Regions from separate parts of the Virgibacillus sp. CM-4 genome, predicted to be linked through region 2. Evidence: riboswitches for the same ligand, from Rfam matches in the RefSeq annotation. Region 2 holds a riboswitch; each other region holds the start of a gene.
The links. Region 2 has a riboswitch for thiamine pyrophosphate ahead of tenA (thiaminase II). Riboswitches for the same ligand answer to the same signal wherever they lie in the genome.
Positions count from the first base shown of each region.

Region 1: another riboswitch for thiamine pyrophosphate. It lies ahead of M948_RS41285 (3-oxoacyl-ACP reductase); the one in region 2 lies ahead of tenA (thiaminase II).
Region 3: another riboswitch for thiamine pyrophosphate. It lies ahead of M948_RS26785 (thiamine phosphate synthase); the one in region 2 lies ahead of tenA (thiaminase II).
Region 4: another riboswitch for thiamine pyrophosphate. It lies ahead of M948_RS31680 (YkoF family thiamine/hydroxymethylpyrimidine-binding protein); the one in region 2 lies ahead of tenA (thiaminase II).

Region 1 is NZ_AUQA01000008.1:69,706-77,416, forward strand. It holds gene M948_RS41265 (GNAT family N-acetyltransferase) at 445-978, shown strand; gene M948_RS43530 (hypothetical protein) at 1,065-1,226, shown strand; gene M948_RS41270 (CPBP family intramembrane glutamic endopeptidase) at 1,434-2,300, shown strand; gene M948_RS41275 (hypothetical protein) at 2,336-2,836, shown strand; gene M948_RS41280 (LLM class flavin-dependent oxidoreductase) at 3,647-4,954, opposite strand; gene M948_RS41285 (3-oxoacyl-ACP reductase) at 5,032-5,784, opposite strand; TPP riboswitch at 5,927-6,027, opposite strand; gene M948_RS44075 (hypothetical protein) at 6,306-6,464, shown strand; gene M948_RS44080 (phosphatase PAP2 family protein) at 6,636-6,887, shown strand; gene M948_RS41295 (VOC family protein) at 7,275-7,652, opposite strand.
Region 2 is NZ_AUQA01000001.1:208,074-215,784, reverse strand. It holds gene M948_RS23610 (MDR family MFS transporter) at 1-91, shown strand, start outside; gene M948_RS23605 (PadR family transcriptional regulator) at 506-835, shown strand; gene M948_RS23600 (permease prefix domain 1-containing protein) at 832-1,230, shown strand; gene M948_RS23595 (hypothetical protein) at 1,242-1,880, shown strand; gene M948_RS23590 (hypothetical protein) at 1,877-2,464, shown strand; gene M948_RS23585 (MerR family transcriptional regulator) at 2,648-3,385, shown strand; gene thiE (thiamine phosphate synthase) at 3,688-4,269, opposite strand; gene thiM (hydroxyethylthiazole kinase) at 4,313-5,083, opposite strand; gene thiD (bifunctional hydroxymethylpyrimidine kinase/phosphomethylpyrimidine kinase) at 5,083-5,886, opposite strand; gene tenA (thiaminase II) at 5,883-6,572, opposite strand; TPP riboswitch at 6,640-6,743, opposite strand; gene thiW (energy coupling factor transporter S component ThiW) at 6,732-7,229, opposite strand; TPP riboswitch at 7,353-7,463, opposite strand.
Region 3 is NZ_AUQA01000002.1:642,050-649,760, forward strand. It holds gene M948_RS26755 (hypothetical protein) at 72-356, opposite strand; gene M948_RS26760 (hypothetical protein) at 808-1,116, shown strand; gene M948_RS26765 (ThiF family adenylyltransferase) at 1,302-2,321, opposite strand; gene M948_RS26770 (thiazole synthase) at 2,318-3,082, opposite strand; gene thiS (sulfur carrier protein ThiS) at 3,086-3,286, opposite strand; gene thiO (glycine oxidase ThiO) at 3,246-4,397, opposite strand; gene M948_RS26785 (thiamine phosphate synthase) at 4,381-4,995, opposite strand; TPP riboswitch at 5,089-5,200, opposite strand; gene M948_RS26790 (BCCT family transporter) at 5,345-6,883, opposite strand; gene M948_RS26795 (APC family permease) at 7,343-7,711, shown strand, end outside.
Region 4 is NZ_AUQA01000003.1:94,333-102,043, reverse strand. It holds gene yidC (membrane protein insertase YidC) at 1-650, opposite strand, end outside; gene M948_RS43190 (hypothetical protein) at 590-970, opposite strand; TPP riboswitch at 1,191-1,295, shown strand; gene M948_RS31680 (YkoF family thiamine/hydroxymethylpyrimidine-binding protein) at 1,392-2,006, shown strand; gene M948_RS31675 (ECF transporter S component) at 1,999-2,580, shown strand; gene M948_RS31670 (ABC transporter ATP-binding protein) at 2,577-4,256, shown strand; gene M948_RS31665 (energy-coupling factor transporter transmembrane component T family protein) at 4,231-5,016, shown strand; gene M948_RS42815 (DUF1540 domain-containing protein) at 5,206-5,361, opposite strand; gene M948_RS31660 (CHY zinc finger protein) at 5,466-5,774, opposite strand; gene M948_RS0121800 (pentapeptide repeat-containing protein) at 5,791-6,438, opposite strand; gene M948_RS31655 (DUF4178 domain-containing protein) at 6,607-7,116, shown strand; gene M948_RS31650 (PspA/IM30 family protein) at 7,195-7,711, shown strand, end outside.

The DNA.
Region 1 (7,711 bases), on a different contig from region 2:
ACTCAGTTGAAAAATAGCTAAATTTAATTTAAACCTGACACTGGACAGCATTCACATACATACTTCCCTTTTATCAGAAGCCGGTGTAAGTATAGAAAGGATAAGGAAGAGTTTGGCCATTCTGATGATGAAATTACGAAACAAATTTATCTTCATATTACAAATGCAGTTCGAAAAAGAAACTCAGTAACGTTTGTAAACCTCATTAAAAATAAAATCGAAATTGATGAATAAGCTCAAAATGAAGCCCACTATCAAACTACAATTAATCCACACAAACTTATTTATGATATTTTTTTAATGCAGCCTCGATTTTCATTAAGAAATGCAGGTATCAAGATATAATTAATAAATATGATTTCTTTAAAAATCTGAACTTATTCAATAAAGGACCAGATTACGGAATACATTTTTAGAGATTACGAAACAGATAGGGGGAATCTGATGGAGGAGTCTATTGTGTTACGTACAGTAGATATCGGAGACACAGAAGACTTATCGTTTTTAAAAAAAACAACGCATTTATTACAGGAACTCGTTTTAAACGGCGCGGCAATTGGGTGGGTTGATCCACCTTCAACTAAAGAGGTGACTGGCCTCATTAGGGAATTGGCCATTGCAAGTGAAAATAGTGATGCATGCCTAATTGCCATCTGGGTCGATCAAGATCTTGCAGGTATTGGGTACTGGAGACGCTACAGTCGTCCGACTCATTATCCCCATGCTGACATAGAAAAAGTGGCAATCGATCCACAATATCAAGGTCTTGGTTTAGGGCACAGAATTATGAATCAATTAATTTCTACTGCTGTCAATACTGGGATTGAAGTTCTAACCCTTGACTTCCGTTGTGACAATGATCGAGCTGCCAAATTGTATAAATCACTAGGTTTCACAGAGTATGGTCGATTGCCTCGCTTTGTAGCAGTCGGCAAAGATCGATACGACACTATATTCTATGCCCTTGATCTACGATAATCCAGAATAGGGCGCAGTTGTTGAACAAACATTATGCCTGAATCAAGTCAGATTGTGAAATAAAGCTATATTTGGGGGGATGTAAGTTGAAAATAGAAACATTTACTGGATTTACTGAACAAGGTTTAAGCAAAAAAGTAAATAGGTTTTTGGAAGACAACCCTATAGAAGTAGTGGATATTAAATTTTCCTCCTCTATATTTTATATGGGTGCAATGGTTATTTATAACACGCATAACAATAGTTAATCAAACGAGCGCATTTCTGGAGGAAGTAAATGTGCCCTTATTCATTAAAAGGGCCATTTAATTGAAAAAGGTTTAGTAAATCGATTTCCAACATTAGATGTCGATAGTAGGGTTGATTTTATCACTAATTTCAAGAAAATTGAAACTAGTGACTTGGTTGATACGTAATTTATAACGTTACTACACTAATAAAAAAGGAGCCTTTAATTGAGTTCTTCGAAATTCAGAATTAGCCGGTTGCTTTTGTACTTTGTACTCGTATCACTATTTCTCTTTGTATCGGGGAATGTCGGAAGGTATTTGATAGAAACTCAAGATATGGATCGACAAATAGCCATGCTCCTACAAGGAGTGATTTTTACTGGGTTGACACTTGTTTTACTTTTTGTACTTAAAAGAATAAGTCCAAACATATTCACAAATATTGGGGTAAAGGGTGTAAATTCATTATCTAAGTTGATCGTCGGAATTGCATTGCCTTTTACTTTACTCTTATCAGGAATTTTAACAGCTTATTTATTTGGTGGCATAGAAAACGTCAGTTTGAACCTGACAGCAAGTGTGATCATTTCTATTTTAATCAATTCCGTGACAGCATTTATGTATGAGGCATTTCCAGAAGAAATCTTTATCCGTGGACTAATATTCGAAGAGTTGCATAAGAAGTATCGCTTTATCACCTCATTGGTTTTGCAATCATTCATCTTCATCTGTGTGCCGATTACGGTGATGTCATTGGAGTCCATATTCTTTAGTGAACCATTTGCGCTAACTATAGATTACTTTATATTGCTCTTCACTTTTGGGATTGCTTTACAGCTATATAAAAAATATACAGGAACAATATGGATGAGCATTATCTTCCATATTGTTTACCTTGAAGTAGCTAGATATATTTCCATGGGCGGTGTGTATGAACCAGATGTCGCTATTCTAAAGTTTGATGAGATGTTTGGAGGATTCATGACACTATACTTGTCGTTTCTATTTATCGTAGTATTTAGTATTGTGGCGTTGTCCGTATTGTTAATCATTGACAAAAGAAAAAATAAGTCTGAAAATAAGGAACGATAAAATTGAAACAATACCAATTCAATGATGTTTTATACATGAAAAAAGAAAAGGCTATTGCATTGGAAAATGAAGAAAAAGAGATTATTGGGGTAATTGAAAAAGCAGATATTTCCGGATGTGAAAAAGGACATGTATTTTCATTTACCAATACAAATGGTCTCACAGTCAGAATGGGGATAAAAAAACGCGGTATCAGAAATTTTCTTTTTGCCACATATGTCATAAAAACAGAGAAGGAGACCTACCTTTTTAAAGATAAACCAGGTAATAGCCTCCTTTATTTTTGTGTCAAGGGCGATATCAACGGTCAAGATATACAAATTGAAGAAAATTGGAGCAAAGAGATTGAAGTGAAACTAGACAAAATACATATCGCTACCCTAAAAACAAGCGACCTCACATTTAGAACAACCATACTCTTTGAAGATAATATTCTTGAATCAACTATCCACTTTGCTGTAACAGTATTGATGTACTTTATGTACAAGATTTATAAAAATGAATCTGAATTTATTGAAAGCATCTTATTTGATTAAAATTGAAACGAGTATAACTCAGTCTTGAAATCGAGACTTCTGAAGCGTTCGTATTAAGCGAGTAGTGAGTCCTTCTAATTAGGTCCAGATTTTTGAAAATCAAGGTATATACTATAACAATAGTAATGTATTTGCCACTCTTATGAAGTTGAAAGTTGAAATTAAAAAATAAAACTCGAACAGTTATTACATTTGTATATAGTTTGCTTATTTTTGCTATTGGTATCTTTCGAATTCTTACTGTATCACTATCTTCAACACCTTTGTTTGTAGCGTATATTTTCGTAATTGTAGGTTTTATCGTATTTATTGTAAACGAGATAATACTAAGAAAGTTGCTATCTAGCCAAAGCATTGGGATACTTAAAGAGTACAGACGAGAACTCAACAGAAGTGAAAAAGTTAATGCTAAGACAAAGAGGAACAGGACGCCAGTTAAAAGGCGTTCTTTTTTAATCGCAATTAGTTTTTGAGCGAGAATATGTTTCACAATATGAAATTATTTCCATACAAATTAATTTACTATTCTCTTAATAGGATTATACTACTAACTTGATTATTTTACTAGATAAAAAGGCACCTGTTTTTACCAACAAATGCCTTTTTGTAACAAAAACTAGATCAATTCGTATGAACAGGCTTATTGCCATGAGGACATTGATACGACTATGAAAGTTTATACGTATCTTACCGATAAAATGAAAAAGGATGCTTCCGAAAAAATATCAGAATCTTTACGGAAATCCTCGAAAAAAATATTATTGTGACATCTTACCTCTTCAACTAGTACAGTCATTTTATAATAATTTATTATGTTAATCCTAAATGTTCACGGAAGGTGTGACCTTCATATTTCCTTCTAAAAATACCCCTTCTTTGCATTTCAGGAACAATTAGTTCAACAAAATCTTCTAAACTACCGGGTAATGTAGGAGGCATAAGATTAAATCCGTCAGCCACACCAGCTTCAAACCAGACTTCCATCTGATCCACAATTTCGTCGGGTGTGCCTATCAGCGTGTAATGTCCACCGCCTGCATTAAGATATCCTAATAATTCTCTTACTGTAGGTTGTGTATCATTAATAATTTCTAGTATTGTTTCATAACGTCCAACTGGACCAGTGAATTCTTCTACTGGGGGTAATTGAGGTACTTCTTTATCAATCTCCCAATTCATGCAGTCTTGCTGAATAAAGAAACTCAACCGCTTTAGGGCTGTTTCAAGAGGTAATTGCTCATCTAATGCTGCTTTTTTGGCTAAAGCTTCTTCATGAGTATGACCTACATAGGTTACTAAGCCAGGAAATATTTTAATATGTCTATTACTGTCTTGGCTTTGTTTAACTTGTTCGACTAATTTGTCGCGAAATTTTTCTGCTTGCTTTAAGTTCCACGACACTGAATAGACTGCATCGGCATATTTTGCGGCTAATGCAATGCCTTGTTTAGATGCCCCAGCTTGCATTGATACTGGTTTGCCTTGCGGACTTTTTGGCGTAGTGGATGGACCATACACTTTAAAATAGGTACCATCGTGTTTAAAAGGCTGAATATTTGAAGGATTTATCAATTTTCTTTTTTCTCGATGATGAAGAAACTCACCGCTGTCCCATGAAAGAAATAACTTATTCATTAAAGCAGCAAATTCATCTGCCTTTTCATAGCGTTTGTCATGGGAAGGTAGTTCTTCCATACTGTGATTTAACGCCTCTAAATCAGTCATGGACGTAACGAGATTCCAACCAACACGTCCTTTTGTAATATGATCTAAACTTAATAATTGTCGTGAAGCTGTGAAAGGATTAGAAAAAGTACTTGAAATTGTTGAAACTAATCCCACATGATTTGTCACTTGAGAAATAGCGGTTAAATTGACTACTGGATCAAACCAAAATGCTGGCATATCACTAGAATCTTTACCTTGAAATGATTGATTATCAGCAAAGAATACTGCATCAAAATAACCTTTTTCCGCTAACTGTGCTAATGTTTGATAATAAGAAATGTCTCCAATACGTTCAACGCTTGAGTCAGGCATTAACCAAGCAGCTTGATGGTGTCCACAACCATACAGCAAAACACCTAAGTGTAGTTGTTTTTCTTTCGTTTCTGTCATTTTTTACACCTCAAGATAATTATTAATTGTCTTGTATACTTCTTTTTTTGAAAGATTATCTATGGTAATTTAAGCTATTAGTTCATTGTCAAACCGCCATCTACTGTGAAATTTTGACCTGTAATACCGTTCGCTTTTTCCGATGATAAATAAGCGACCATATCGGCTACATCTTGAGGTGTGGTCACCTTCTTCAATGGCGTTGTTTGAGCAATTAAATCGAATACTTCTGGTGTTGTAACACCACTGGCGTTAGTCGTTTTTAATAATCCACCTGAAACTACATTCGCTTTTATACCATATAATCCTAATTCAGAAGCGATATTACGTGTGAAACCTATTAATCCAGCTTTAGCTGTTGTATATTCATGGTAGGGTACAACAGGATTTTGATATAAATTAGTACCTATACCTATAATACTTCCATTTTGTCGTTCAATAAATTGAGGTATGACACTTTGAACTACATTAAATGCTGCTTTTAAAGTACCATCTAGTTGTTTTTGATAATCATCCCAAGTGAGTTCTGTGAAGGGTTTCTGTTTGTTTGGATCAAATTTAAAGTCTACTAATGCATTGTTGACTACAACATCGATTTGACCAAAATATTCCGTTGCTTTTTTTATCAATTTATCTACTTCTTCACGATTTGTTACATCAGCCCGAATTGCAATAGCATTCTCCTTTCCAATCTTAGAAACGAGCTTCTCAGCAGCATCTTTGCTTTGATAGTAATTGATAACCACTTGAAATCCCTGTTGTGCTAATGTCTTTGCAATAGTTGCCCCTAAACCTCTACTACTACCTGTTACTAACACTGTTCTAGTCATCATAACAACCCCTATATTTTTAATTTTGATGAAATTTATAATAAATTATAATAGAACAAAAAATACGCACCCTTCCATCAGGAAAGTTGCGTAAAACAATTAACTACATATTAAAATAAGGCACAATTCGCTCTTTAAGTATGTATTAGAGTTTACACTTTCCTACGCTAGTTTCAGCTAGTTCAGGTTCAAAGGGTTTGAGGTAATACTCATCTCAGTTAAATAACACCCCTAGTGCATATAATTAATTTATATTAAATGTTATAGTTTTAAAAAATTTATGTCAAGGATATATGGTTAGTTAAAGTATTTCTATAACTTTGTTATTCTAAAATGGTGAATCTGTACATATAACATAAATTTCTCCTCCAAACCCCCCTCCTCCAACGGAGAGGACTTTTTATTATAATATAGTATATAATTGCCTTACAAAAGTGAAAGCGAAATATAAAAAATTCCAATTTATTACATTATAGAATACATATATACTTTTCTTCAGTTAAGATAAGGAGGAAAAGTATTTGAGTATAAGTGAAATGAATATTGACTTGTTTAGAATGGTGAATAATCTAGGTAAGGATCTCACGTATCTTAATCCTACTATAGTGTTCGTTGCTGAATATATGGTATTTTTATTAGCCCTAGGTCATAGCTTTTTGGTTTACAAGAAGCAAAAATAATCGAATGATGATTATTTGCGGTTACTTATTAGCCGAAATAATCGGAAAAATTTCCGGAATAATATATTCAAATGATCCACCTTTTGAGGAATTATCTCATGTGAATCATCTAATAGATCACGAAATAGATAATTCTTTTCCAAGTGACCACACTATATTATTCTTTTCATTTTGTATAACTTTCTTCTTAAAAAGAGATCGAGAATATTTTGGATTATAATAGCGATATTCGTAGGACTTTCACGTATTTGGGCTGGTGTTCATTATCCAGCTGATGTCATTGTTGGAGCAGCTATAAGTATTTTAGTCGCAGTCTTTGTTTACAAAGTGGTACCTAAGTTAAATGTTGTGCGTAAGCTAATAGCTATTTATGAAAAAGGTGAACAAACAGTCCTGAATAAAAGTAGATCAAAAGAAAATTGATTTTGATATTGAAACTACAAAACAAATTCATACTACAGTTGCAGTTCGAAAAAAGATTCAGTAATGTTTGGAAACCTTATGAAAAATGCCCTCAAAATAAGGTCAAAAAGGGTCATGAGACAAACTCATGACCTATAAACCCTTATTTTTTAAGGAGTCCTGGGTGATTATGGCATCATGCCACCCATCTTTGAGGGGGTATTTTATCAAATATATGATAGCAAAAATGGCATTTATTAATATAAAGAATGTTTTCTTACCGAAATTAAATTTTTTATTAGCCTTTATTTCAATTCCGTATACTATGTTTCTCAAGGTGCTTTCTAGCGCCCGTTGATTGAATAGTCTTCTTCTTCTATTAGCTAGTATTGTTTATGTAAACATACATCATTTAGAAGTAATTCTTAAAAAGTACCCATCTGGATCAGTAATCTTAAACCCTCTCATATCCCAGAGGTATTTTTCCACATCAACTTCAATTGGGTAGTTACTATCAAGACATCGCTGATACACTTTTTCCAATTCATCTACAACAATAATTAATTCAAAACCATTTCCTTTAACGTCACTTTTAGCTTTACTGTTAAAAAAATGAACATCCTCTAGGATTGATTCGGAAGCAATTAACAATGAAAAGCAATCGTAGTTGAAACGACCTGAACGTTCATTTCTGCCGTAGAGTTCTAGTCCAATAATATCTTGATAGAATTTTAAGGATCGCTCAATATCCTTTACATACAACTCAACTCTAAAAAGTACACTCATACCTCATCACCGCTCCCTAACGCTACTCAAGAATCTGCCCCTTTGATTCAATATTGGCG
Region 2 (7,711 bases):
TATCTCCATTGCTGCGGTTATTTTAGCATTTCTAGTGTACCGAGCTGTTCCAAAAGATCAAGAAAAAAAAGAACAGCCAAATAATATTTAAGAGTGAAACAGACAATTTTCATGTGCCCTAAGGCTGTCGAGAAAACGTTCTCGACAGCCTTATTTTTTAGCAATAGTTTCCACTGCTATGCTTAAGGTAGAATTCTCAAAGGCACTGATGACAGCGAACTATCAAATATTAAAGGGGTTGTCTCGATTTAGCAGAGGGACGATGAAACGCTTGCAAAAAAACGGGGTGAGACAACGAAGTCACTAGAAGTTCATCCGCGGAAAGCGAGTTGTTCGCACCGTACTTCTAGTGAACAAAACGCAGTATAATGCGTCTGTATTTTCACATGTATCATCAATGACTGATTCATGTAGCGAGCTTTTTTAAAAATTACTTTGACAGACAGAGTAATTTATCGTATGATTACTCTGTGAGATAGAGTAGTCAAAATGAGGAAGTGTGATAATGATAAGAAGTGATATCATCCGTGGTCATTTGGAATCGATCATTTTACGTTTAGTATGTGAAGAAGATCGATATGGTTATGAAATTTCAAAAGAGATAAGTGCACGCACAGACAACCGATTCCAAATAAAGGAAGCTACTTTATATGCGGTGTTTCAACGGCTGGAAAAGAAGGATTTAATTGACTCCTATTTTGGAAATGTTTCTCAAGGCGGAAAGCGAAAGTATTATCGTATAACTACCCTTGGAAAGGCTTATTTGAAAGAAACGGTTGAAGAGTGGAAAGAAACGAAGGCAATTATCGATTTATTCATGGAGGGATTAGATTGAAGAAGATTAATGGATACGTGGAGGAATTATTTAAAAATATACCTGAGAGCGAGCAAAAAAACGCAGTTATGCAAGAGGTGACCCAAAACCTTGAAGAAAAGGTCTGGGACTTAATGGGAGAAGGAAAAACGGAGGAGGATGCAATTAATAAAGCCATCGTTGATTTTGGAGATATTGAAGATTTAAAGCAAGAATTAGGTGTAAGCCAACCTAAAAAGAAGAATACGTCTAAGCTGAATTTATGGTATTCCATATGGGGAAGTCTTCTCATTATTTCCTTATTTGTATTTATTAATTTCTATTACTCCCCAGAAATCATATGGTTTGTATACCCAACATTTGCGGTACTTTGGTGGCCACTTACAATGTATTTTTCATGGAAACGAACAAAGTAGGGGGAAACAAGATGAAAAAAATAGATGTTGCTTTTTTACTAACAGGTTCGATCATGACGATTATTTTTCTAGTCATTGTCAATCTATTAACAAGTAAAGAACATGTATGGTTTATTTACCCAACTGCATTCATGCTCATTTTTCCGTTTGGATTATATTGTTTCAAAATGAAGAAACAGACGTTTTTCTCTGTCATTAGTAGTGCTATTATCTTTTTTTTACTTGTGATTGAGAATATAAGAAGTACCCCTGAACATCCATGGGCATTATACACGATCATCCCTCTCGTTTATTGGCCGATGCTGATGATTCTGAGGAGGAAAGTAAAACCGTTGCGAATTGCAATTATTGGTAGTGGAATCTTTATTCTTTATTATTGTTTATTAAACCTACTTGTTTCACCATATACGCCTTGGGTTATATTCCCTGTTTTTGCTATATTATGGTGGCCGCTTTCTGTCTACCATGCAAGAAGAAAATCGTATTTCTCTTTCTCCCTTCAGGGGGCTACCCTTCTTTGCGCATTTTTTATTATGGTGAACGTTTTTTACTCTCCAAGCACGATTTGGGCAATCTACCCAATATTCACGATACTTTGGTGGCCTTTAAGCATGTATTACTTTGTATATAAAAGGAATATAAAATCATGAATCAAGATAGTAATAGTAAAAGACAAGTTTATTTAATTTTTACAGACACCGGAACATTATTTACAAAATTAATTAAGTTTTATACGAGGAAGCCTTTAAACCATGCTTCCTTATCATTTAGCTTAGAACTAGAGAACATGTATAGTTTTGGTCGTAAAAATCCAGCAAATCCTTTTATTGGTGGCTTTGTTAAAGAAAACATTTCAGAAGGGTTGTTTAGAAACGCAGTATGTGAAGTGTATAGCTGCAATGTAACAGAGTTTGAATATAAGAAAATGGTTGATAAAGTAAATCAAATGGAACAGCAAAAAGATAGGTATCGGTATAACTTGATTGGCATGGTTGCCCTCTTATTTCAGTTTAATATTCATCGATCAAATGCATTTTTCTGTTCACAGTTTGTGGCAACGATTCTTAATGAATTAGATAATAAGTTAAATAAATCGGCTAATCTTTGTACGCCTCAAGATCTTCGAGATATGAATAATCTTACTTGTATTTTTAAAGGAGAGCTTAAAAATTATCCATATCGTTTTGAAGAGAAAGAAAATGAAATAGAACTTCCGTCAAGGAAGGCGATTTAATCAATGTTGGCACTGTCCATTAGATGGATGGTGTTTTTTTATACTCATCGGCAGGTGTGTACGTATAGGAAATGGATCATTTACAATGATGGTTTCAATCTGATGAAAATTATTTTGAAACTTGCTATTGACCCTCACGCTACGTGATACTCTATAGTATAGATTGTAGGGAGGTTAACAGCCATGAAAGTTAAGGAAGTAGCTGATTTGGTTGGAATTAGTGTGCGCACACTTCATCATTATGATGACATTGGGCTTTTGACTCCTGAACAGACAACCGAATCAGGGTATCGTATTTATTCTGAGATGGATCTAGAACGCTTGCAACAAATTCTATTTTTTAAAGAACTTGATTTTCCGCTGAAGAAGATTAAAGAGATTATTGACAGCCCTTCTTTCAATCAAGCGGAGGCACTAGAAATGCAACGAAATATGCTGCTTGATAAACGGGATCGAGTCGATACAATGATTCGAACAATTGATAAAACGATAAAATATAAACAAGGAGAGATCGTTATGAGTAATAAAGAAAAGTTCGATGGATTTGACTTCAGTCATAATCCTTATGAACAAGAAGCACGTGAGCGTTGGGGTGATAAGGCAGTGGATGAGTCCAATGCGAAAATGAACCGAATGACGAATGAGGAGAAAAAGGAATTCGAGGAAACATTCCATGCTATTTATCGTGAATTAGCAGTGGTTCGTCATGAAGATCCTGCTTCTGAAATAGCCCAAAAATGGATTGGTGAATGGTTTGAATTCTTGAACCAGATGGGAACCTATTCCCTTGATGCTTTTAAAGGGCTTGGTCAAATGTATGTGGACGATGAACGATTCACCAAAAATATTGACCAATTTGGTAACGGACTCGCTATATTTATGCGTGATGCAATGGCTGTTTACGCAGATAAACGAAAGTAGAGTTGAGAGCGAGGCAATGAATGGTTTTTACAGGGTAACCAGTTCCAAAACATTGGATAATGGGTAACTTTATTCATCCATCATAGCAATAGAAATAGGCATGATTCGAACGGGATCCATCCATCAGCTCAATTTGGATAAGCGGTTTTTGCTTTTCCAATTTAACCTGGTCATCCCCGTAGAAAGCATGCCCTATTTCGAATTGCGGTTATCGAATATTCGAATTTAGAGGTCCTTATTCTCATAATGTTCTAGCTTCTTTATTATTCATAAAAGCTGTTACTTTTCTTCTATAGAGGGCTCTATAATTGCGATACGGCTTGGTCTATATATTTCGCATTTGTAATAGCTGAGATGATTGAAACCCCATCTGCTCCAGCCTCCATCACAGATGCAGCATTATCAACAGAGATTCCTCCGATTCCGACGATGGGGATATGGGGATAGGCATGTTTAACTTCTTTTACCCATTGGGTACCAACAGCAACTTTAGCATCCTCTTTTGTAGTTGTAGAGAATATTGGTCCAACCCCCAAGTAATCAATGGAATCGATTGGACTATTGTTAAGCTCTGCCTGATTAGATATCGAAAGCCCAATCCACTTGTTTGGAAAGCGGCGTCGCAGCTCTGCTGCCGGTTTATCATCTTGACCTACATGTATACCGTCGGCATCTAATATTTCTGCTAATTCTTCGTCATCATTAACGAAGAAAGGAATTTGGTATTGTTTGCATATATCCCGTAATTGTTTGCCTAATAAATATCTTTGAAATCCCTGTAATGCGCCGTTTCCTTTTTCCCGATATTGAAATGCGGTTATTCCAGCATTCGCTGCTTGTTTAAGGATTTCCTTAGGGTCGCCATTACAGTTTTGGCTTCCCATAATAAAATATTTTCTTAATGCTTGTCTTACTTCCAATTCCTGATTAGCTCCTTTCCAATTGCTCTGATTTCAAAGATAGTGCATCAATAAATGCTGGCAGGAAGCTTCCTGGACCGTAGACATATGATTGTGCTGCAGCATGTTCTGCTGCTAGTCCATAGAATTGTACAGCAGTAAGTGCTTGTTCTTCAATGGAATAATTTGTTGTTAAACAAGCTGTTAGAATGGAGCCTAATAAGCAGCCTGCACCAGTAATTTTTTCTAACCAGGCATGACCTGTTGTATTATGAATCATCTTTTCATTACTACAAATGACGTCTGTTTTTCCTGTAATAATAGCAGTTGTTTGGTACAATTTGGCTACTTTAGCTGCAATTTCTTCAACATTTCCATCACCAACAGATTCCACACCTTTTGTTTCCCATGGGATATCAACAAGTTGTGCCATTTCTCCAGCATTTCCCTTAATTGCTGTAAATGAAACAGCCTGTAATAATTGACGAACTCCGTCTTGCCTAAACGAAGTAGCCCCAACTCCGACTGGGTCTAGCACAACAGGTATCCCTTTCTTATTGGCCGCTTTACCAGCGAGCTTCATTGCTTCCAGCTCCGTTAATGACGTTGTTCCAATATTGATCAATACTCCATCAGCCGCCGCTGCCATCTCTTCAACTTCTTCCTTTGCTTTTGCCATAACTGGGGCTCCCCCAAAAGCCAGCAACCCGTTAGCTGAAAAGTTCATGACAACTTCATTTGTGAGGTTATGGATTAGTGGAGTAGTTGCTCTAACCTCTTGAATGATCGAATCCTTCATTATTTCACCCTTTCTTCTCTTATAGCCCAGTGATTGGTAGGACCGTTACCTGTTCCTAATGGAAAGGAATGCTTTATTGCTTCGGTCACATAGTGCTTTGCCATTTGAACAGCTTCGATTAAATGAAGCCCATTGCTTAAGTTTGCAGTAATTGCTGCTGAATAAGTACAACCAGTTCCATGGGTGTTCTTCGTATCAAATCGGTCCGCAGCAAATGTATGAAGTTGTGATCCATCATACAAAAAGTCAATTGCTTTCCCCTGTAAATGGCCCCCTTTGATAAGAGCTGCTTTTGGTCCATACGTATGGACAATTGATATGGCTGCTTCTTTCATATCCGCTAGGCTATTGATGGAATTTCCTATAATAAATTCCGCTTCGGGAATATTTGGGGTAACCAACGTTGCTATTGGTAATAATTGTTCTTTAAGAAACCCCCTTGCCTCTTCATCAATCAGAGGATCACCGCTTGTTGCTACCATAACAGGATCAATTACGTAAGGTGCATTTGTTTTTGGTATTGCATCAGCAATTACTTCCATCATATCTCGGTTAGCAATCATTCCTGTTTTTATCGCATGAACTGGCATATCGGTTAATACAGATTGTAATTGATCATGTAACATCCCTGTTGGTAAGTGATGGATGTTTTGGACTCCAGTTGTGTTTTGAGCAACCACAGAAGTAATGACAGACATCCCATAAACCTTCAATTCTTGAAATGTCTTAAGGTCTGCCTGTATTCCTGCACCTCCACTAGGATCCGTTCCCGCGATAGTTAGTACACTTGGAGGTATACTCATTGATTGGTCACCTTCTTTTCTCCCGGCCATTCTTCACAGGTGTAAGCCATCTCCCAGAATTTAAGTTCCAACTGGCAGCTTTTTCGAAAAGCTTCGCTAATTAGATCTTGTTCTGATTTTGATGCATTGGCTGCTAATATATCGAGCCGGCTTCTCATTTCAGTTGTTGTTTTCTCTACCTCATCACTTGCATAAAAGCTAATCCAGTCATAAAATGGATGATCTCTTGTTGGGTGGAATTGCTTCATCAATTCTTTCCCTATTTCTAAATACGTCCATGGGCATGGAAGTAGTGCTCCGAGTATTTCACCGGATGTCCCCATTTGGGCATGGTACATCATATGTTTTATATAATGGTCTGCTGTTGGTGGAAGAGGGTGTCCTTGTAAATCTTCATACTTAACCCCAATATGATCACAAAAATTTCGGTGGGGGTGGATTTCATCATTTAATACAAAGTTTATTTGGTCAAAGAAATAGGCAATATCTTCTCGCTTTTTAGACTTTGCTAAGGCTATCCCATAAATTTGCATAAATGCATTCAAATATTCGAAATCCGCTTTAATATAATGAGCAAGGGCTTTATCGGGGATCGTTCCATTTCCGACGCCTTGAACAAATGGATGTTCAAAAATGAGCGCAAAGATATCATTATTTTCTTGTCTTAAATGATCTGTGAAACACATCATTTAGCCTCCTTTATTATGGGACGCTACTAGAGGAATTAAAGTAGATAAATAGAGGAGTGTTATGTTAATTTCCTCACTACTTTCCTGCGCTGGTATTAGCCAGATCAGGTTCAAAGGGACAAAGGAAGCGTTCCTTATCTCAGCAACATGGCGCCCCTAGTAGTTTCCTTGTAAACGAATAATATGTTCTTGTTTTACTTTTAATAAGATGATCCAACCAATAAATGCTCCAGATATACTGCTTGCCAAGAAGGATGGCATAAAAAATAGTGCACCTGTACCACTATTCATAAATAGTTTGGCGAAAGGGACAGCAAAGAGAGAACCGATGATTCCTGTGCCGATAATTTCTCCAAAGACAGCAGCTATTTTTTTACCTACCCAACGATAAAGCATTCCTGCTAGGAAAGCACCAATCATCGCACCAGGGAATGCTAACAGTGTACCTAGACCGATCATGTTTCGTAATAAACCGATTATGAAAGCAATCACTACAGCTGGGCCAGGTCCTAATGTAATGGCAGCTATGACATTTACAGCATGCTGCACAGGGTAAGCCTTAGCAATTCCAGCAGGAAACCAAAGAAATTGGGCTCCTAACGTACCAATCGCTATAAATACAGCCATGTATGTTAGTAAATAGGTTTTTCTCATGGATTCATAAATGAGCTCCTTCTTGTTATATATTTAAGCTTAGTAAATGTTCTCTGTTTGTTTTTACGACTATGAAAAAGCCAGATCCTTTGGGGACCTGGCTTCGGTTTATGAAATAGAAAGACGCTATGCCTACTACTTCCCTCCGCTGGTATTAACCAGATCAGGTCTGTAAGAGTCAGAAGCTCAACTGCTTCCTCTCAGCCCACGCCATGGGCACCCCTAGTAGTCTACGAATATTTAGTTATGTTTCACTTCACTAAGCTTTATTATTAGCATAACAAATCAAATCATGTTTGTCATTCATAAACCGAATGAGCAATTAATAAAACTACGAACCATAAAAGCTAGTTTAAGCAAACGATTGATTAAACTTATACTTTATAACCCTTATATACGTACGGATATCTAAAGGTTTTTAAGTAAATGAAAAGGCCATTTCGCACAAGAAAATGGCCTTTTCGTTTATGATTATTTAATAG
Region 3 (7,711 bases), on a different contig from region 2:
TTTACAGCTTTTTCACCTTTATTGTTGCAAATGGTCTATGCCGACCAAAAAAAGGAGCTAAGTCAAAGGATTTAATTCGAAGGTATAGTCACATAAAACCACTTTTTGTTTCTGCTATCCTTATCCATACGAGAAATAATTTCTGTATAATCAACCCATAAAACCTTAGCATGCATTTCTTTTAATTTCTTATGAATCTTTCCCTCCAATTCTTTCATAACTTCTAAAAGTTCAAATAATGGCATATTAAAATGTTTAGCTATTTCCTCATGCAGCGAATATTTCTTCACTTGAATCATGTACTGTTCTGCTGTTAAGATGCTTTCTGTTAACTTATCTTCCATTTTTATTACCATACGATAAATTAATCGATCCTTCTCTGAGAACTCGTTTAAAATTCTACGTAGAAACAGTTCATATTAGCACCCTTTCAAGAAATCCTTTTTCTTACACGTCCGTAAAACGTAATGATTACGATTTATTTGCATGTCACTTACTCTATCACGTAACATCATTTAAAACAAAATAAAGTTAATCATCAAATGAACACATTTTATACGAAGAAAAGAGTAAATTACCCTTCATAGTGACATGTAGGTGTGGATGCAATAACCTAGTACGTTCTTAACATACGAAGTCTAAGATCTTCCTCTCTCGTTCATAAAATAGTTACAGGAAGAATATTGTTGATAGTAGCACAATCAATAAATGTAAAACGTTCTTAATTTATTTCTTTAAACATAATAATGGAACAGATAAATGAAGTTCCCTACCAATCAAAAGTATATGAAAAAGGAGAAATAGAATATGAAAAAAACACTCTCTTTATTTTTTCTTATTGTAATATTGGGCCTTGTTGCTTTTTGGGAAACGGCGGAAACAAAGCATGGATTCACGCCCACTTTTCGAGAGGGGGAAGACACGCTAGAAGTAAGTAATGAAGTAGAAACTGATAGTACGTTGGAATATATGAAAGAAGAAACGGAAGTTGAAAATGGGTACCGTATTGAAACATACCGGGAATACGAAATCTATACTGACAAAGAAGGAAATATAATCAAAAGGGAACCTACCTCTAATTATAATTACTTAAGGTATAAATTAGAACAAGAGTAATATTTGGGGGTGTGTCGATAATCGATTAGCTTCGAAAAGCAAAAAATCAAGCCCCCTATTAATAAGCATGAAAAAAGGTTCTGTGTTCACCTCCCAAATAAGTTAAACCGGAATGTTACAGACAAGCAATCTATCTCACAAAGCAAAAGTGGGGAGTATCTTTCTCCCCACTTTGATATTTTGAACTATGCGCCAATATAACGTTGATACAATTGTTTTGCGACATTTATATTTGTAACGCCATGTAATAAGGTTCTGCCATCTTGAAAAACGACAAAACGAACGGCTTCAACTTCAAAAATAAGTACTTCTCCATTATCGTTAATTTTATCCGTAAATGTCTTGACAGCTTTCGCTAAAGCAGAAAGTGATAAGCTGCCTTTTTCTCCTGGTCTTACTTGTACCGTATCTCTTCCACAAAGTAAAACTGTCTTCATCCCTTTTTCCTTGGTTAAATAAGGATAGGTTGCTGATTGTGAACAAGATGAACAAGTGGGATTCAATAACTTTTTTACGTTAATTGCACTATAGGTCCTTCCCCATATATCAACTTGTACTAACTCCTGAGATAAACCATTACCAGTCAAGTACTTTAAACACTCCGATGTCTGATAGGCAGCGGTCATCTGTACCGCAGGAGAAATAATACCAACCGTATCACAGGTTTTCCCTTCCTGAGGGAGATGATCAATTAAACATTGTAAGCAAGGGGTTTCTCCAGGAATAATGGAAAATGCAATGGCAGTACTCTGTAAGCAGCCACCATATACCCAAGGTTTACGATGTTTTGCTAACACATCATTAATCACAAAACGTGTTTGAAAATTATCTGTTCCATCGATAACAAAATCAGCATCATGTAGCATCTTTTCTCCGTTTTCCTCATCGAGCTCATCAACAATTCCCTTAATCTCTACTTCCGGATTAATTGCTTGTAATCGTTGCTCGGCAGTCCTTGCTTTCGTTCGATTCTGTTTCGCGTCTGCTTCTGTATAAAGCTGTTGGCGCTGAAGATTACTTAGTTCAATATAATCACGATCAATCAAAGTTAACTTACCTATTCCTGCTCGTACAAGCATTTCCGCATTTGCACTGCCTAATGCTCCCGCACCAACGATGACCACATGTTTGGCAGCTAATCGACATTGACCTGTCTTCCCTATCGGGGCAAATCGTTCTTGACGAGCATAACGTCCTGCTATCATTCGATCATCGCCGTATCTGGACTGCTCTTCATTCCATCCATTCGTTTAGGGATACGCCCGGCTTCATAACCTAATCGGCCAGATTGTACGGCCAACTTCATTGCTTCTGCCATTCGAATTGGATCTTTTGCGCCAGATACAGCTGTATTTAATAAAACCCCATCTGCTCCAAGCTCCATGGCATAAGCAGCATCACTTGGAGAGCCAATCCCTGCATCAACAATTACTGGGATATCAGATTGTTCGATAATAAATTGTAGATTCATTGTATTGATAATGCCCTGCCCCGATCCAATTGGTGAGGCTCCTGGCATAATCGCATGTACACCTGCTTCTTCCAATCGTTTTGCTAATACAACATCATCAGAGGTGTAGGTTAATACAGTGAACCCTTCCTCTAACAGTTGTACCGAAGCTCTCATCGTTTCAAAAGGGTCAGGCAGCAACGTTTTCTCACAGCCGATAACTTCTACTTTAATCATGTCACATAAACCAGAAGCCCGGGCTAAGCGGGCAATCCTTACTGCCTCATCGGCTGTTTTAGCTCCAGCAGTATTTGGTAGTAAATCATACTGCTGTAAATCTAATTCTTCCAATAAATTCGGCTCGTTTTCATCAAAAATGTTCATTCTTCTGACTGCAAAGGTTAGAATTTCTGTTTCGGATACTTGCACCGCCTTTTTTTGGCTTTGAAATGTCGGATACTTTCCAGTACCTAGCATCAGTCGAGAATGGAATGATTTTTCTCCAATCATTAACATGACTTATCCCCCTCCTACAAAATGAACGATTTCTATAACATCGCCATCGGTTAATGTTGTTTGGTTATATACGACTTTATTGATAATTTGTTGATTCTGTTCAACTACCACAAGCTTCTCTTGAATGTTAAAACGATTTAATAGATCACCGATCGTTGAATCCTTAACTACCTCCATTTGCCGTCCGTTCACGTGTATTTGCATATCTTACCCTCCCTTTCCTAAAACGTGCTGGTGTGAAAAGACGTTCGATCGAAGCTGGCACATAACGGTTTAAGACCATATCACTGACAAGTTTCCCTGTAGCTGGAGCAAGAAGAATACCATTCCGGTAATGACCGGTGGCAAAATACAAATTAGAAACATCGGGATGCTCCTCAATGATTGGTCTGCCATCTTTGGTACCTGGACGCACGCCAGTCCAACAGCTATGCAATTCTTCCTGCTGAAGGGATGGGAACAACCTAAATAGGCGATTCATTAACTCAAAAATGCCTCCTGTTGACGTATAGCTACTGCTATCGTAGTGATAACTAGTTGCTCCAATAATGTAGCGTCCATCTCGTTTTGGCACCAAATACAAATTGTGAAAAAATAATGTCTGCTCAATAGAGGGATCGCTTGGCTTGATGGCAAAACATTCTCCTTTTGTCGGGATCATCGGATTCTTTAAACCTGTTGCTTCAAACCACTTCCCACTATTCGCACCAGCCGCAACAACCACATGATCCGCTGAGATACCACCGTTCTCGAATTGGATATGAAAAACATCACGGACACGATCTATATTCGCAACGCGACAATTCTCGATTACTTGGCTGCCCATTCCTAAAGACGCCTGTTTAAAAGCTTCACATACAGCCAAAGGTTCCACATTCCCATCTTGCTGCATGTACAATCCTCCTACAGCATGCGTTAATGCTGATGTTCGTTGCCTAATCCCTCCCCCATCCAACCATTCCAAGCCTTCAAATGCCTTTTGTTTTGCTTGCAGTCTTTGCTTCTGTTCTTCATTCGTAGCTATCTCGAGCATACCGTTGGTGGAAAGCTGGATATCAATCCCTGATAACGAAAATAGTTCGTCGCTTAGAGATGCATACATATTTCTACTTGCTTGGCAAAATTGATAATACGTACCTTGCTGATCATTTTCTGTATGCACCCCAAGCATGCCCGCAGAAGCTTGTGTAGTTTTTCTTCCAATTCTATTTTGTTCAATTACCGTCGTTGCAACCCCACTTCTACTTAAATAGTAAGCAACGGATTGCCCAATAACGCCTCCACCTATAATCACTACATCAACGTGTTCCTTCATATCCGTTCACCTCCTTTCGAAATGACTTTACTGCTTCTAATGGATCAGTATGGCTGAAGATACCTGACATCACAGCAACCCCACCTGCCTTTGCTTGATATATATCATTTACCTTCCCGGTTGTAATTCCACCAATTGCATATACGGGAATATTCAATGCTTTCGCGACTGTCGCTAATTGTTTTACTCCCCTTGGCTTTACTCCCTTTTTGCTCGCTGTTGAAAAGACATGCCCATACAAAACATAAGCAGCGCCTACCTGCTCTGCCCTCTTGGCTACTTCAAGGGAGTGCGTCGATACACCAATTTGTAAACAAGGGTATTTTTTTTGGAGGCAGTCTACCTCTGGCAATCTATTTTCCGGAAGATGAAGCGTTGGTACAGCTGTCTCCTTAGGTAGAATCTGGTGGACATGAATAATTAGTTTTTCTGCTGGAAGACCTTGTGCAAGTAGTCGTTGAACGAACAAAGAATAGCCACTCTTGGTCATCTGTTTTTCTCTTAACATGATAGCGTCAACATATGGACTAATGCCCATTATTACCTGGAAAAGACGCGCTTCCTTCTGTGAACCACTCGTCACCGCAATTAATTTCATAACTCCCTTCTCCTTTTCATTAAAAAATGCCACTTTTCCAGCAAAGGAAAAGTGGCATGAATCGTTCAGCATATTCAATAATATCGTCGATACACACTAGTCATGTCACTTTCCTCCGCTGGTTCTTACCCCAGTTCAGGTTCAAAGGGTCTCCATGTCTCACATGTATCTCAGCCATTACGTAAAGGCACCCCTAGTGAAGCGTAATTTAATTATTTAATAGACATTTGTCTATAAAATACATGATTTTGGACTATTCGTCTACCAAAAACGACCAATTTTCTATTCTTCTTTCTGTTCTTTTATAAAAAAAGGAGCTGACTTAAAAACCAGCTCCTTCAAATCTGTGCTATTTGGTATAGCGTTGTTTCTCATCAATCTTTTGTTCTTTCGCAAGTTCACGACTTGCACGCGGAGCTGTCCAGAATGTGGTTAACATGAGTAAGGATACTGGCACAGCCGTAACGACGATAAAGGATTGCAACGATCCAACACTATCCTCACCAATAGTGATGAGTACAGTTGCGACAAGTCCCATAAGAATCGCCCAAAATACACGTAAGAATTTAGATGGATCTCCGTTGCCTGTGATCGCCATCGAAATAGTTAATGACATTGAATCGGTAGTTGTTAGAACAAATACAATCGTTGCCACTAAAAAGAAGAAACCGATAATTGTACCAAGCGGTAACTGTTCGGCGATAGCAATCATTGCTGCTGGAGGTCCAGCACTATTTAAGGCTTCAGAAACGGCACCAGGGTTATTCATTTCAGCAAAAATCCCTGTTCCACCAACGACAGTAAACCAGAATGTTGTTACTACAGGAGCAATTACCGCAACAGCAGTCACAAGCTCACGAATTGTACGTCCACGTGAAATACGACTAACAAACATGGCCATCATTGGACCATAGCCGATGAACCAGGCAAAGAAAAAGACGGTCCATAAGCCAAGCCAAGCTCCGTCTCCACGGAACGTATTCAAGGTTAGAAAGTCTTGAACATATAATCCAAATGATTGCACATACGAATCAAAAATGAATAGTGCTGGTCCTAGGATAAGGACGGCCACCATTAAACAAACTGCCAGTATAATATTATAGCTGCTTAATATTTGAATTCCTTTATGAATCCCTGTCGCAGCAGAAATCCCAGCTGCTAGAACAATGACGATAACAATAAGACATTGCACAGCTAAATTATTTGGTACACCGAACAATGCACTTAATCCGTAACCTGCTTGTAATCCAAGGAATCCAATTGGACCAATCGTACCAGCTGCCACTGACACAATCGAAAAGGCATCAACAAACGTACCAAGTGCACTTTTTCTCATAATTTTATCCCCAAATATCGGATAAAGCAACGATCTCGGCTTTAATGGTGCGTTCCGATGATAATGGGAGTACATGAGTACAATCGTACCTAATGTTCCTAAAATTGCCCATGAGACAAATCCCCAATCGACAAAACTTGCTGCAAGTGCAGGTACTACTGCTTCAGCAGTGCCAGCTTCAATTCCTGAGAAATGTGGCGGTACGGTTAAAAAGTGACTTAACGGCTCAGCAGCAGCCCAGAAGACACCACCCGCCGCTAGCAGCGTACACATGATAATCGAGATCCACTTGAACGTTCCGATCTCTGGCTTTTCTAATTTTCCTAATCGAATCTTCCCAAATTTGGAATAGCCTAGTATTAATGCAATAACTAAAGTCCCAACCATCAGAACTTGATAGATGGAGCCGAAATAGGTTACCGACCAGTTAAACATCGTATTAACTGTATTTGTAACCATTTCCTGGTTTATTAATGCAAGAATCACAAAGGCAAGTAGCGCCCCTCCACTTAGAAAAAGAACTGGCTTATCTATGGTTTGATCTTGCTTCATTCTATTCTTCAACAATCTGCTCCTCTCAATTCCATACAAAAAAATCTCACATAACCATCTACTGACTTTTCTTATGTTTACCTTTTTCGTCAGTTGTATGTGAGATTTAATAAGCATTTTAAATTAACATACAGCGTTTAAGGATACATTTTTTCTAAAAACCTGTCAAGTCAAGTGAATAAGAACTGCGTTCATAAGCGTCAAATAGGACTGACCAGGTGGGCATGTAAACGTCAGAACTCTTCTGTTTTGAGCAGTCTTTTCTCTTGAGTTGGAGCAGTGCTCTCTCCAGTTGGGGCTGGTCTCTCCTTTATATCTATAATTTTTAAACATTAACCTTATTATTTTTTGTAATGATTAAATTTTCAGAATATAATTGTATTCAGCTTTTTTGCATGCTTTAATAATACTAATACCCACTTAAGTTAAGCGCTTACAAAATTCGGGAGGAGAATAATGATGACCGAGCGTAAACAATTGAACAAAACATTAAAACCACATTGGGTGTGGGCAATTGCTTTTGGATCTGCTATTGGTTGGGGGGCATTTGTCTTGCCAGTAGATTGGATGTCATTGGCAGGACCATTAGGAGTTATTCTTGGATTTATAATTGGAGCAGTTTTAATGATTATTATAGGAGTTAGCTATGGTTTCTTAGTTGAAAAGCTACCGGTATCCGGAGGTGAATTTGCTTATGCTTATTACGGTTTAGGTAGGTATCACGCATTTTTATGCGGCTGGTTTTTAACACTAGGGTATATGTCTATTGTTGCCTTAAATGCCTCTGCACTCGCACTTTTAGGGAAATTTGTATTACCGTCTATTATT
Region 4 (7,711 bases), on a different contig from region 2:
GAAATGAACCCAATCATCACAGGTGAAAGAAGTCCCATAATGGCCATTTGTTTCTTTTGTTTTTCATCCATACCAATCATTGAAACACGTGACTGAATAAAATATATCGCAGCTGCAATAAATGGCAAAATGAGATCAACTTCGCCTAGATTAAACCATAAGAATGAGTGGGTCGCGATTTCCGGTGAGTTTCTAATTGCATAATAAAAAGCGATAATCACCGGAAATTGAATAAGCATTGGCAAACATCCCATAGAGGTTAACGGGTTGAATTGATGCTCTTGATAAAGCTGCATCATTTCTTGTTGCATATTGGTTTTGGACTCTTGATCTGTTTTCCCTTTATATTTTTCTGTAATAGCGTCCATATCAGGCTTCATTTCATTCATTTTCTCTTTCATCTTAGCGCCGCTTTTTGTTTGTTTTAATGATAAAGGCATTAAGAGCAAACGAATAAGCACCGTTATTAAAATAATGGATAGACCATAATCCCCTCCAAATAACACAGCTACATATTTCATGAGCCCGGAGAATGGATTGTCAAAATGAAATAATCCACTATCTGCTTGGCACCCCGTTAAAAAAAAGATTAGAATGATACCGACAATGGCATATTTTTTAAGAAAAGTGAGTATAAATTGACCTTGCATTGTTTTCCTCCTCGTTGTAATAAATCTTTAAAAAACGAGAAGGACTGCTGGTCTGTATCATCGTCTGGTGAAGCGATACGCTTCGTCTTTTTAACTAACCATTGCAAGATTTCTGCACATTCTCCTAGCAGTTCCTGCATTGGCAATAATCTTACCCGCTGATTATGATATTCCCTCGTTAATACATTGTTATTTTCCATTATACTTCTAGCATCGATAGCTAGAAATTGATATGTCGTGACAATCGTCAATAATAGACTTAAATACAGTGATAGCGGAGATACATCATTAAAAAGTTCATTTAACAACTCAATCGTCATTTATACTCACCTCCTTTTCTTGCTTAAATCTTTCTTAATTATAACACAGCTTAAACCTATTCCTAAGCCTAATACCTGATTACCATGATTCAACATGACCTGAAAAATTTTCCTGGATTTTTTTAATTAGTTAAAAGACAAGATAAAATCTAACATATTTACAAATGATTCGAATTCAACTATTCTAATAGATGGACATATAAAAACTGCATATCTATTTTTATTGCACTAGGGGAGCTATTTTAAGATGGCTGAGAGGAAAATGATCTGACCCTTAGAACCCGATCTAGATAATACTAGCGTGGGGAAGTGCAGTCGTTCAATAAAATGGAAAAGGCATTGCCTTATCATATTATTTATGAAGACTGCATTCCCAAGAATGCAGTTTTTTTGTGTATGTATCGATAAGGAGGAGATTACGTTGAACAACCAACCGATCACATGTAGCACAAGTAGGATTGCAGGCTGTACATTTGCTATTTATCCAATGACGGATCAATTCGTAGATGTTATTACAGCTTCATTAAAGGAAGTTGATACATCGAAGGTTTGGATGAAAACGACAGATGTAGAAACCTGTGTCCGAGGGAGAATATCTCATGTTTTTGATGTAACGAAGGCGCTCTTTCTACATGCGGCAAACACTGGTCGTCATGTAGTTTTCAGTGGCACCTATTCCATCGGCTGTCCTGGAGATTCTGATGGAGATGTTTATTTATCAGAGGATGATGAGCGGTTAAATACCAAATTACTAAAACGAATGAGCCAGGAAGTAGCTGGAAAGTTTTCATTGTATCCGCTAGGAGGCGGAAATTATATGAATATGATTTATAACCAAATCGAAGAAATGAAATTACATGGTATTGATGTTTCTTCTATTCACTATGCAACACGACTAGATGGCGATGGTGAAAAGGTTTTTGATGGCCTTGAACGCGTATTTACCAACATGGAAAATTTAAAATCTTCACATACTGTTATGACAACCACGATTTCTGCCAACAGCCCTTCAAAGAAGGAGAAAATAAATGAATAACTGGAAGTTGAAAGAAATCATTGTGATGTCCGTACTTGCCGTCGTGTTCGGAATTGTTTATTTAGCATTTTTACCAGTTGGAAAACTCCTCGTATCCTTGCTAGGACCAATTGGTTACGATTTTATATTTGGAATCTGGTTTATCGTATCTATCATTGCTGCCTATATCATTCGCAAACCAGGAGCAGCGTTTTTATCAGAGACGATTGCTGCTACCGTCGAAATGTTGCTAGGAAACGCGATGGGCCCGATTATTATTATTACAGGAATGATTCAAGGGTTAGGAGCAGAGGCTGCCTTTGCTGCCACTCGATACAAGCGTTATTCCTTATGGGTCCTTATGCTGGCTGGTATTGGCGCCGCTATCTTTAGTTTTGTATGGGGTTACTTTAGATCCGGTTTTACCGCTCTTTCCACCCCTTATATTGTAAGTATGCTGGTCATCAGAATGATTAGTGGTGCCATTATTGCTGGCTTAATTGGGAAAACCATCAGCGATTCCCTTGCCAAAACGGGCGTACTTTCCAGTTTTGCTTTAGGAAAACAAATAAGAAAGGAACGTTCCGTATCATGATTAATGTTTCCGAACTTTCTCTTTGGTTTGATGGAAATGATGAAAAAGCAATTATCCAAACGCTAAGTTTCCAATTAAATAAAGGGGAAGCAATGCTATTACTAGGCCCAAGTGGAAGTGGCAAGAGTACACTGACACGTTGTTTAAATGGGATATACCCTCGAGAATTGGAAGGTATGCTCAAAGGCGATATCCATATATACGATCACTCCATTCGAGAGGCTCATCCTGGTACAATAAGTAAACAAGTAGGAGTCGTATTTCAGGACCCCGAAACGCAGTTCTGTATGTTAACGGTGGAAGATGAGATTGCTTTTGGACTAGAAAATATTCGCACACCTTCCAACGAAATAGAAGCAAAGATCGATGAGGCATTAGAATTGGTTCAATTAAGCTCGTATAAGCATGCTTCAATAAATACACTTTCTGGTGGACAAAAGCAAAAGTTAGCACTCGCTTGCGTACTTGCACTACAACCAAATTATCTTGTTCTCGATGAACCAACTGCTAATTTAGATCCAAAATCAACAAAGGAATTTATTCAAACAATAAGACATGTATGCAAAGAACAGCAGATCGGGCTTATCGTTATTGAACATCAACTGGAAGGCTGGATTACTTTTATCAACCGTGCATTTATCTTGTCCAAAACAGGCAAAGGTATCTATGATGGTCCTCTCGTTAAACTTATTGAAACAAATAGAGAAATGCTTCAGCAGCAAGGGATTAGGCTACCTAAAATAACTGATCTTGTACTTACAGCTACCAGACAAAACAAGGCAAGTTATAAGAAGATACCATTGTCAAACGAGGATGTGTTATCATCGGTCACTATGGATGCCAGCTTCTTAGAAAGAAACCGTGTAGAGATAGCAAAGCCACAGAAAAAGAACGTTATTCTCTCTGCATCGGATGTGAATCTTTATAAAAACCAGCAGCGAATTCTAAACCAATTAACTGTCCGTCTATACGATCAATCCTTTGTAGCAATCGTCGGACCGAATGGAAGCGGAAAAACAAGCATGACGCGTTTATTAAGTGGAATAGACCAACCTTCCAATGGTGATATTCGCTTATATCAACGTCCCCTTAATGAATGGCAGGAGAAAGATGTACGAAAACAAATTGGATACGTTTTTCAAAATCCTGAACATCAATTTATCACAGATACGGTTTATAACGAGATTGCCTTTAGTTTACGACTAGGCGGTGAGCATCGAGAAAGCGTGATTCAGGAACAAGTTCAGAACACGCTATCACATTGTGAATTACAGGGTTCGGGGCATCTGCATCCCTATTCATTAAGTCAAGGACAAAAACGAAGACTGAGTGTAGCAACAATGATTGTGGATGATCAACAGGTCCTTTTCTTAGATGAACCGACATTTGGACAAGATGCTGCCTCCACTGCGAAAATAATGGATCTGTTGGAGCAAAGACATAGACAAGGCACTACGATTATCATGGTTACACATGATATGGATCTGGTTGATAAGTACGCTGATCGTGTGCTTGTTTTAGAAAAAGGGGAAATTGTAGCTGATCAATCGCCTGATCAATTATGGAAACAAGAAAAGTCAGTAATTAAACGATGGCATTTAGATTATCCCAATCGAATTCAATTGAAACAACAAATGGAGGAGGATCGCCATGTGTTCGTTTCTAAATCAACTTAACCCCAGTTTGAAAGCAATTACAGTTGTTCTCTTAGTTTGTTTACTGACGTTTGTATTCGACCCTTTTACACCATTAATTTACTGCATGTTCACCGTAATGGTTACCATTATATGTGGAAAAGTAGCATGGAAATGGTACACGCTTTATTTCTCGGTTATTTTTTTATTATCCTTTGGCATGCTTTGGACAACCATTGCGTTTGCAGATCAACCAACGAATCCGGGTGTCACGATGCACATTCTATTTTGGGATTTACCAAAAGAAGATGTAACAGTAGCAGCCGCATTAACATTACGAATGCTCGCCTTTGCTTCTTTATCATTTATGTTTATTTTTACAACAAACATGGTTGATTTTATTTTGAGTGTCATGCAGCAGTTCAAGCTTCCACCTAAACTTGCTTATGGCGTATTAGCAGGGTACCGTTTTCTACCATTAATAAAAGAAGAATTAATTCAAATCCGATCAGCGCATCGTATTAGAGGAATCCATCGTGCTAATGGCATCAAAGGTTCCATTCAACAATATAAACGATTTGCTATCCCCTTGCTGGCCGGGGCTATACGAAAAGCGGAACGTACCGCAATAGCGATGGAGTCAAAAGGATTTAACGGGGATCGAGATCGTACGTTTTATCGTCAATTTACATTGAAATGGAAGGATTGGGGTTTTTTAGGCATGATGCTAATCGTATTTCTAATTACCGTACTCTTTTCCATGAAGTTAGGATATTTCAGTTGGTACAAGGGACAGTTCTAGGGGAGAAAAGGATATTCGTTTTAAATTCTTCTGCATTTGGCCGCTCAATAAGCGATTGTTTGGCTTCATTGTAGGGAGAAATCACCTTAGAAAAAATTAATGTATAAACATGAATGAAATTGATTATTATTATCAATAATAATCATATTAAAAGGGATAACCTACCAAGGTTATCCCCCCAAACAAATTTTAAGATTCTGGAACAAAGGTTTTACAGTCGGTTTCTTTACTGGTGGACGCCTGCTTACCTTTATGACTGACTACATAAATGGCATCTGCATTACATTTATTCCCATTGCTCCAATACACACAGTTATTCACTTCACAAAGTACATCTTTAGCCAACGTATCACACCTCCTTAATGTATTAGGATTAACAATTAGGAGGTGATTGATACTTTAGTCTCTGTATATTCTTTCGATGCAACATACTGCGGCTTACATCCTTTTCATTCAAAGTATAAGTGATGATGCAGCTTACATCCTTCGTTAAACATAGATCCACAACAAGTACATTTATCCATTTGTAGATATTGGCGAATCGTAAATTCCGTTTTACATACACCACAGAGGATTACCTTGTTATCAAATTCCTCTTTTTTCCAAACACTTATTTTATGACCTTCTGCTTGGTGGCATTGGTAACAGGGATAATACTTTCCACAACATTTGAACTTGATTGCAATGATATCCTTTGTTGAATGATAATGTACACATCTCGTTTCTTGATCAACTACTTGTCCATAAATAGGTATCACCTGTTCATCACCTCTACTATTCGTCGTATTTTACTTGTACGCCAAATAATTCAATAAATGAAACAGCCTGTTCAGCTGATATGATTGCTCCCCTTAACTCTTCTCCAGTTAGATGAATGGTACGAAACTGGCAATTACTTAGATCAATCGAAGCTAATGAGGAACCTGTGAATGTAACATCTTGAATGACAGAATAGCCAAACTGAACATTGTCAAATTGAACTTCCATAAAATTAGCGCCCTTTAACAAGCATTGGCGAAAAGCCATATCTCGTAATAGCGTTTGATTAAATAAACAATAGGGGGCTTCGCATTCGATGAACTGCACATCTTGGAAGTTTGCTTGATCAAAATCCGCACCTGCTAATTTACAATTATGAAATGCAACACGATTAAAATATGCATCTTGAAAATCAACGTTTGATAGGTCACATCCATCAAAAATCACATCCGTCCATCTAGAAAAGGAGAGTTGTGATTGAGATAACGTTACTTTCTTCAAGTAGACTTCTTCAAAACGAACATGCTCCCCCACTAATGGCCCCTTTATCTTTTCAATCCGCGACAGCTCAATTAGATCATGATAAGAAAGATGCGTTAGCTCGATTTCCTCCAAATTCTCAGGTAGTTCCGGCTCGTGAATGGCTCTTTGTTTTCTTTTCATACATTCCCTCCTCTCCATTCTACTTATTACTTAAATTGTACATGAAATTCTTCTGTCACGGAATGTTCATACAAAAGTCCTTAATGATTTTTATAAAAACTGAAACTTATACATTTTTCATTCGTATTAGTATAATGAAGTTAAGAATAGATAAGTTGAGGTGAATAGATGAGCATACTGGGAAAATTATTTGGTAAGAAAAAAGAATCAAGCAACGCGATTGAAGAGCGAAATATGTTTAATCTTGAAATGGATGATATTGTAACTTTTGATCTAGAAGATTACAAAGTGGTAGGTAAAATCAATTATAATGATCATGGTTTTAAATGGCACGCATATCAGCTGCAAGGTACGCATAAAACATTATGGTTGAGTGTTGAGATGGATGATGAACTGAACCTTGGAATGTATGAGAAAATCAAATTACCTCTTCAAGAACCTATCCCCAAACAATTAGAATACAATGGTACAACATATTATTTAGACGAATCTGGTACTGCTAATGTATCAGGTGTTGGGCGAAGCGAAAATCTGTCTGGAACCACGTGTAACTACTTTGATTACATGGATGATGAAGAAGAAAAATTCCTATCAGTTGAAAAATGGGGATCCGAACTAGAAGTTAGTACTGGTTATACCATTGAAGAATTTGAATTAAAAATTATCGCGAGTAAATAATTTCCTAAGCTAAACATTCACAAATTTCATCATTAAGTTACTTACATTTTAAATAAAATTATTGGAGGAATGAACAAGATGTTTAAATTTTTTAAACGAATGAAAACCGTGGTCGAATCCGAATTGAATTCTGCCCTTGATAAAGCAGAGGATCCTGTAAAAATGCTCGATCAATTCATGCGTGATATGGAAGAAGATATCCGTGAAGCCGAATCCGCTGTAGCAAAGCAAATTGCCAATGAAAAAATGATGCTCCGTAAATACGAAGATGCTAAAAAAATGGTTGAAAAACGGGATGAGCAGGCGATTAAAGCGATTGAAGCTGGAAATGATGATTTAGCAAAACGTGCGTTAGAGGATAAAAAAGCACATCAACAATCTGCTGATTCTCTAAAAGAATCGTATGATCGCGCGAAGCAAGACTCTACTTCTCTACGTACGAAATTGGATGAGATGAAAGCTGAATATCAAGAAATGAAGCTGAAAAAAGACTCCTTAAAAGCAAGAGCAGAATCTGCCAAAACGAGAACCAAAATGAATCGCACATTATCTGGTATTGGCAGTGATGAATCCAAACAAGGTTTCGAGCGTATGG